2 regions of the Sulfobacillus thermotolerans genome follow, and region 2 is predicted to be linked to the other one. Evidence: riboswitches for the same ligand, from Rfam matches in the RefSeq annotation. Region 2 holds a riboswitch; the other holds the start of a gene.

Evidence for each region. A riboswitch is a leader RNA that binds a small molecule or an ion and turns the genes downstream of it on or off. The one in region 2 is predicted to bind S-adenosylmethionine.
Region 1: another riboswitch for S-adenosylmethionine. It lies ahead of ORD20_RS07705 (hypothetical protein); the one in region 2 lies ahead of ORD20_RS04275 (O-acetylhomoserine aminocarboxypropyltransferase/cysteine synthase family protein).

Annotation. Positions count from the first base shown of each region.
Region 1 is NZ_CP133983.1:1,509,328-1,513,496, reverse strand. It holds gene ORD20_RS07710 (bifunctional homocysteine S-methyltransferase/methylenetetrahydrofolate reductase) at 1-609, opposite strand, end outside; gene ORD20_RS07705 (hypothetical protein) at 606-1,757, opposite strand; SAM riboswitch class I at 1,897-2,002, opposite strand; gene ORD20_RS07700 (hypothetical protein) at 2,127-2,417, shown strand; gene ORD20_RS07695 (hypothetical protein) at 2,639-3,028, shown strand; gene ORD20_RS07690 (aminotransferase class I/II-fold pyridoxal phosphate-dependent enzyme) at 3,071-3,706, shown strand; gene ORD20_RS07685 (trans-sulfuration enzyme family protein) at 3,724-4,169, shown strand, end outside.
Region 2 is NZ_CP133983.1:846,024-850,192, reverse strand. It holds gene ORD20_RS04285 (GAF domain-containing sensor histidine kinase) at 1-595, shown strand, start outside; gene ORD20_RS04280 (response regulator) at 635-1,297, shown strand; SAM riboswitch class I at 1,354-1,454, shown strand; gene ORD20_RS04275 (O-acetylhomoserine aminocarboxypropyltransferase/cysteine synthase family protein) at 1,526-2,815, shown strand; gene ORD20_RS04270 (class I SAM-dependent methyltransferase) at 2,865-3,791, opposite strand; gene ORD20_RS04265 (hypothetical protein) at 3,875-4,093, opposite strand; gene ORD20_RS04260 (hypothetical protein) at 4,054-4,169, opposite strand, start outside.

The DNA.
Region 1 (4,169 bases), 660 kb from region 2:
TGGTAATTGGCCCATCGCTTCAATGGCCTGTTCGGGCGTAAGCCCGTAACGCGTCGCCCCTTCCGGTGAAAACGCAAAACTCACAATAATCGGCAAGAGGCTTTCCTCGCGAATGGCTTCTACCGCGGCTAATACCGTGGGAATATCAGACATCGTCTCCACAATAAAGCCATCGACTCCACCAGCTAACAGTCCCGCGACCACCGGGCGATAATAGTCCACGGCCTCTTCATGCGTAAGGCTCTCCATAACCGGCGAGGCGACAGGTTGTGCCAAAGGTCCTATCGATCCAACAATCCACGCGGGTTCGCCAAAGATATCGCGCGCGTGTCGCGCAATTTGCGCTGCGCGGCGGTGCAATAAGACAACGTCGGCTTCGAGCCCCAGTGCCGCCAGTTTGCTCCCATTGGCGGAAAAGGTTTGGGTCTCTAACAACCGTGCTCCGGCCTCGAGATATTGGAGATGGAGATTCATTAACGTGTCAGGCTGTCTTAGCGGCACGAGAGGAAGAGCAGCGGGGTCGATCCCCGCCGCCATAAGCGCCGTGCCTGATGCTCCGTCCCCTATAATCCACGTCGGGTCCCTTAAAGCATCCGCTAACGATTTCACTCGAGGCCTTCCTCTTCCCGCACTGCTTGAACCGCTTGCGCCATTACGCGCAATTTCTCTGTCGCCTCGTCCCATGTACGCGTCTTTAATCCGCAGTCCGGGTCAATCAGCAAATTGTTGAGGGGAACAATTTCAAGTGCCCGCCGAATTCCCGCCTTAACCTCATCGACGGATTCAATGCGGTGCGTGTGCACGTCCACCACGCCTAATGCCAATTCTTTGTTTTGGGGCCAAGGATGGCGCGCCAAAAGGTCGAGCAATGCATAATTCTGATTAGCGGCTTCGAGGTCGAGCTGGTCCACCGGAAGCTCAAATAATCCCGGCAAAATGGTATCAAAATCCCCGTAACAAATATGACTGATGGTCTTCGCCGTCAATCCTTCTGTGACAATCGCCATGGCTTCAATAGCCAAATCCAATTCTTCGGGCCTCGTCGATAACGCGGGTTCATCAATTTGGATATAACGAGCGCCCGCTTTTTCTAATGCCACCGCCTCCTCGTGCACCAGATGAGCTAAATCCAGCACGAGTCCTTCCAACGCTAGGAGCTTCTGGTACGCTTCTTGAACGAACGCTGTGGGCCAACGATCCGCATAGCGCGCCAGCGCCGGCTCATCCCACTGCACCTCAACAATACCCGTATCAGCGAGGTGACGGACGGTCAACCGCATGACATCAACCAAGTCACTTAATAGCGTTTCCTCATTGTGGTAATTTTTGTCTTCCACCATAGATAAAAAGGTAAAGAGGCCCGGAAGGACAATTGTCACGGGAATACGAGATAAAGAGGCCGCTTCGCGACTCCATGCCGCTAGCGTTCCCCCTTGATATTGTAGGCGACCTGTGACGACCGGATGACGTACGTAAAAGTTGTTGTCAAACAGCCGCAGTAGACCCGCACTGTACACATTATCCAAGTCCCGAACGACGGGATCAAAGAGATCGTACCAGCGGATCTGGCCATCTGTGGTCCTATCACACTGTGCATCAGCGGCTAAGTCCACGACCCGTTTTACAACACTTTCATAGGTCGAGTACAGTTGCTCCGGCGAGATTTGCCCTTTTTCGAAACGTTGAATAGCAGTCCGGACACTCGGCCCCGGACCCGCCGGAATTTTCGGATAAGACCCCATAATCGTTGTCTTCATTATATAATTTCTCCCCTGTTCTGATCTCACCGGCATCAAAGTCGTTGAGGAAATGAAGCTGGACGCGTGGCGTGGACCAGACAGAGCCCGGCACATCCAACCATAAAAAAACGCCTACTTAGAGAAGAGGCGTTAGCTCTTCTCATCTTAAAGAATACGAATCCGTATTCTTCCGGAATTGGCACCCACCCTATGGGGGTTGCCGGGTTTCATCGGGCCAGTCCCTCCACCACTCTGGATAAGAAGTAAATCTTATTGAATTGTAAGCAAAATACCATGGCGTCGCGAAATGGTCAAGAGACATTGCATAAAATAATATAATTGCCATTTTTTGGTATGGATGATAGAGTATCCATAGGAGGTGGCACCATGTCGTCATCGGGCTCGTCTTTATCCAAAGAACGGCGCCACAGCGTGCTGGATTCCGACTCTAAACCAGCTCGCCGCCGCCATGTGTTCCGTTGGTTCGTCGTCATTGTTGCCGTTCTCGGCTCTGTCTTGTTATGGCAGTTGAATTTTTTCATCCACACCTTAGGGGATGCCCAGCGCAGTCTCGAGTCATGGCAAGGAGTCCGCGCCATATTAGGCTCCTTTTTAACCTTTGCTGCTATGCAAATCAGCCACACGGCCTTGACCTTGTGGCATCACGTCTTCCATTAAGCGACTCCCGCTGCCCTTAATGCGGCGGGAGCTCTTGCTCTCCTTCCCCTACCTCTCGCCCATTCTTTCTATACAAAAATCCTCCGTCTAGGAGTTTCGTGCCTTGCACACAGCCCCATCTTCGCTGAAAATAGGAGTGATGATTGCGGGACTACCTGTCCACAATACTTAGGCCATGCGCATTAGTGAACCGACAGCGCAGGAGAAAGAAGGCGTGCCACATGGATGATAATGCGGGAATGTCTTTTGAGATTCTCGCGGCTGGACTGGAGGATGTCCGCCATGACGTCCCAATGCTTATGACCGTCTTGGCGCATAAGCTGGAGGCGTCGTTGCCCGAAAACGTGCGGGTGGTTCGTCAGTCGGGCCTCTTCTCCAAAACGTCATCCATTAAGTCGATCACCCTAACCTTTGACAATGTACGCTACCAACTTAGTGCCAAGGGCGGTCAACTGCTTCCCGAACGGCAAAAGATCGTGCACGACGTCGTATTAAAGACGGACCGTATTCCCTTAGACGCCTGGCTACGTGACGTGCTCAATTATTTATTGGAAGAAAGCCGTCGCCATGAAAATGCCCGTGATATTTTGGATCGTTTTCTCACTTCTTGATCGGCTGATATTGCCCCAGAAAGGACGATTTTTGTGCATCATATGAGGAGCCCTCAGTGGCATCCTGAAACTCTTGCTGCTCACTGCGGCGTCGGACAAGATCTCGCATATGGATCTGTTAGCACCCCGATTTATCAAACGGTGACGTATCAGCATCCGGGTGAGAACCTTGGCCAATACGACTATAGCCGGACCGAAAACCCAACCCGCCACAGCGCGCAAGAGGCTATCAACCGTCTTGATGGAGGTGCTGGCGCTCTTTTATATGGAAGCGGCATGGCTGCTCTCACGGCTTTGGTGCACATGCTCCACCAAGGCGATCATGTGATTGTCACTGACGATGCCTATGGGGGGACCTATCGCTTATTGGTAGATGTTTTTGCAAAATTTGGCATTCGCTCCTCGATGGTTAACACGCGCCAACTCGATGCGGTCGAGCGCGCCTTTACGGACACGACGCGTCTTGTTATTGCGGAAAGCCCTAGTAACCCCTTATTGCAAGTCAGTCCATTACGAGCTCTTGCGGAAATGGCCCATGCCCATGGTGCCAAATTGGCTATTGATAATACGTTTATGACCGCGGTTCGCCAGCGGCCTTTAGACTTAGGGGCCGTCGGCATTGAACATGTGGATGATCTCATGGCCGACTTAGACCAAGCGCTCAACTCCCTATCCTAGATGCGTCAAAGGAGTCTATGATGCCACACAAACAGACGGAGTTTATTCACACCGGCCAGGAGATTGACCCTGCCACCCAGGCGGTTACGCCTCCCATTTATCGTGCCACCACCTATCACCAAGCCGATCCCTGGAATCCCCCAACGTATGATTACGCGCGTTCGGGCAATCCAACCCGGCATGCTTTTGAAGCGGCCATGGCAAGCCTTGAGCACGGGAGCCGCGGTATGGCTTTTTCCTCGGGCATGGCCGCTTTGACGGCGGCTTTCATGCTGTTTTCTCAAGGCGATCATCTCCTCGTCACGCGAGACTGCCAAGGAGGCACACAGCGCGTCTTACGCGGCGTATTCAGCCGATTTGGCATTCATGCGAGCTATGTCGATACCGAAGACCTTAACGCCCTAGAAGCCGCATTAACGCCAAAGACCAAAGCCATTTTAGTGGAAAACTTTAGTAATCCGTT
Region 2 (4,169 bases):
GTTAAAAGAACGCGAACGCATTGGCCGAGATCTTCATGATGGCGTATTGCAGACGCTTTACGGCACGACTCTGTCCATTGATAACCTTGTAGACTCCGTCGAGACACTAGATCCGTTTGCGATTAAAGAGCTCATGCGCATCAGCGAAACGTTAAGCCTTCTCATGACCGACATTCGGTTCTTTATCCAAAGTCTCGAGTCGACATCCATTGACTTTAAAATTGCCCTGACGGACATGCTTAGGCGCCAAGGGCCAATGGATGACATTTCCATGGAATTTGATGATTCCCGGTATTTGGACTTACACCCCGAACGTATTCACGATTTGCTGTTAAGCATACAAGAAGCCGTCTCCAATGCGCGTAGCCATGGCCATGCTCATCACATATTGGTGCATTGGCATTCCACTGCGGAATCATACCAAGTGCAAATCATCGATGACGGCGAGGGCTTTGTTCCGCAGCCAGATGCCTCCCATACGCACTTCGGGGTACGGAACATGTCTAAGCGCATGGAGCGATGGCATGGGCACGTGGATATCCAAAGTCGATTGCATGAAGGTACAACTGTCACCCTTACCGCCCCCTGGCTATAATGAGGGGTAAGAACTCTTTATTTAAGGAGGGCACAAACAATGCCCGAGGATAATCCGATACGCGTTGCTATTGTCGATGATCATGAAGTCGTACGCATTGGTCTGCGCAATATGATTGAACGCCAGCCCGATATGGTTATGGCCCAAGAATGGGAAAGCGGCCAAGAGGCCATCGACCATATTCCAGGTAATGTTGATGTTGTGGTCCTAGACGTTCGTTTGCCGGATATCAATGGCATGGAAGTCTGCCGCAAGCTTAAAGATCAAGATCCCAATCTCCGCATTATTATGCTCACCTCATTTGGGAGCCAAGATTTGGTGGTTGACGCGGTGAATGCCGGGGCTTCAGGCTACCTCCTCAAGGAATCCCGCGGACGCGCTGTTATTGACGGCATCCGCACGGTCGCTCAAGGTGGCGCATTATTTGGCCCTGAAGTCACATCACAGTTGCTCGAGCGCCTTCGCAATCCTAAAGTCACTACCGATGCCGTGGAAACGCTCACTGCGCAGGAAAAGAAAGTCCTCGAACTCATTGCCCAAGGCCGAACCAACAAAGAGATTGGCCAACTAATTTTCTTGAGTGATAAAACGGTCAAGCATTATGTCAGCAACATTCTCAGTAAATTAGGATATACCAGGCGTTCCGAAGCGGCTGCCCATTTTGCCCGCTATAATGCACCCGAAACCAATGAGGAAAACTAACTAATCCATATTGACGAAATACCTGACATTCTTTATCCTGTTATTCAATTGAAAACCTCTTATGGAGAGTGGCGGAGGGACTGGCCCGATGATGCCCGGCAACCGGCCTTGATGGTTATGGTGCCAATTCCTGCAGCATATTGCTGAGAAATGAGAGGCCGACACCAGAAGAGCCGGCTCTTACTGGTGTTTTTTTATGCGTCACCTTGATAAGGAGGCTTTAAATTAATGGAAAAGCCAAACCATTGGCAATTCGAAACAACGGCTGTCCGGGGTGGATACACACCGGATGCGGCAACATCGGCCGTCGCGACCCCGATTTATCAAACGGTAGGTTATGCCTTTAAAGATTCCGAACACGCAGCCCGGCTCTTTAATCTTGAAGAACCTGGCAATATTTATACCCGTATCATGAATCCCACCACCGATATTCTGGAACAACGTCTAGCCGCGCTCGAAGGCGGCCAAGCGGCTGTCGCCTTTTCATCAGGCATGGCAGCTATTACGGCGGCCATTTTGAATCTCTGTCGAGCGGGTGATGACATTATTGCCTCGACGTCTTTATATGGAGGTACCTGGACACTCTTTACCTCCACGCTTAAGGATTTCGGCATCACTGTCCGGTTTGTGGCCGACAACGACCTTGCTGAGGCCGATGCCCTGATCACCGAGCACACGCGCGGTGTCTTCGTGGAGTCAATTGGCAATCCTCGGCTCAATGTGACCGATATCGCCGCGTGGGCAGATTTTGCGCATCGTCACCACGTGCCGCTTATCGTGGATAATACCTTTGCGACTCCATATTTAGAGCAGCCCATCGCATACGGGGCAGATATTGTCATCCATTCACTGACGAAATGGATTGGCGGACATGGCACCTCACTCGGCGGCATCGTCATTGACTCGGGCCGATTTAATTACAATGTACCAAAATTCCCTCTCTATTCGGAGCCTGATGCAAGCTACCACGGCATTGTGTTCGGCGAACAACCCAGCTCCTATGCCCTACGCTTGCGCGTGAAAACCCTGCGAGATACAGGCGCCGCATTAGCCCCTTTCAATGCGTTTTTGATTCTATTAGGGCTTGAAACATTGGCATTGCGCATGAAAGAAGCAAGCCAGTCTGCCGCATTCATTGCCGACCGCCTAGCCCATCATCCCCTCGTCAGTTGGGTCAATTATCCCGGCCTGCCAGCCGACCCCGCCCATTTGAACGCGCGCAAGTATTTACGGGAAAACCTCTTTGGTACCATGCTCAATTTCGGTGTCAAAGGTGGACGCGCACAAGCCGAGCAAGTCATGAATCATTTGCAGCTCTGGATTATTGTGGCCAACGTCGGCGATGCCCGGTCTATGGCCATTCACCCGGCATCGACAACCCATCAACAGTTAAGTCCGCAAGAACAAGAACTAGCGGGCGCCGGGGGTGACCTCATTCGGTTATCCGTAGGGCTGGAGAATGCTCACGACCTGTGGGCCGATTTGGAGCAAGCATTAAACGCGTCCACTCACGCCTAACTATTGTGGCCAGTGTGAACCTAAAACGCCCACACTGGCCCCTTTTGGGTCAGTATTCGACTAACTGCATGGTGTCACGGTCCTTACGCCGCCCAGCCAGCGTCATTCGCCTCAATACTATGAGAGTATACGGGCCATGGGTTTTCATGCGCATCAAGGCCAAATGTTCCCGCGCTGCAAGAATCCCGAGCGTACGCACACTATATGTCCGTCCTTTTGGGCTCGTACTCGCCACTTCTATAGCAAACAATTTTGACCACAAGGTATTATCATCCACCGAAGAAATCACACAAACGATTCCATTGGGTGCCAACTGCTTGCGCATATGATGAAAGATTTGCCGCACCTGCGTCGCTGAAAATTCTTCTAAAAACCGTACTGCACTCACCACATCAAACGGCCCTGTTGGCAAACCCGCTAAAACGTCGCCTGCGACTAAACGTACTGATGAGAAGGACCTTGTGCGACACCGAGCAATAACTGAAGGGGTATCCAACATCGTCACATCAACCCCCATTTGGCTTAGCTGCCGTGCCAAATCACCCGTACCCCCGCCAATATCAAGCCAGCGCATTCCTGTTGAGGGTTTGATATTGGCGATAAGGAAGGTATTCATCTCTTGACCGGAGTCGGTAAGGCGCATATCATCCGCCGCATGCTTCCATGGTGCCAGCGCTTCCTCACAAAAAGGCACCAAGTGAACCCAGCGCCTCACCGCATCAATGCGCGTGATACGACGGGGATCCGGGGGTGCGCCGCACCACAGCCACCGTTGCCCACTGTAGCGCACCACCCCTAGTTGTGCCAATGTATGCACTATTTCACAAGCCGGAAATCCTTTGTTTCTCCCCAACTCCCTTATCATTTCATTATCAGCGCCCTCAACCAACATAAGATATAGCCCTGACAAGATCACTGCATACATCACGGCATCCACATAAAAATCCCGGTCCAACAAAGCCCAGTCCGCATCCATGGAAACACACCTCACAAGGATTAATTGGGTTGCGTTTTCCACCTTATGCGGGAGATATCATAAAGTGCTTAGCCCTAAACTTTTTAATGCGCGATACTCATCACGCCAATAATCGCCAAGAGTTTCAAGGCGACATCACGCCGTGTCAAACTCCACGGATCATCGTGCCACGGCGTGAGAGCCGTAATCAGCATAGCGACAGCGAAAATGCCTGCCCAAGCCCCAAAGATTCGAGGGTCGCTATATAGGCCGAGCAAGCAGACTATAATCCCCAATCCTTGATAAGCGAGGATAATCTCCACAACATGGCCCCTATCATGGCTAGGGCTAAAGATATGCCCACATGGGGAACATGGGCCCCTTGCTGCAAGAAAAACC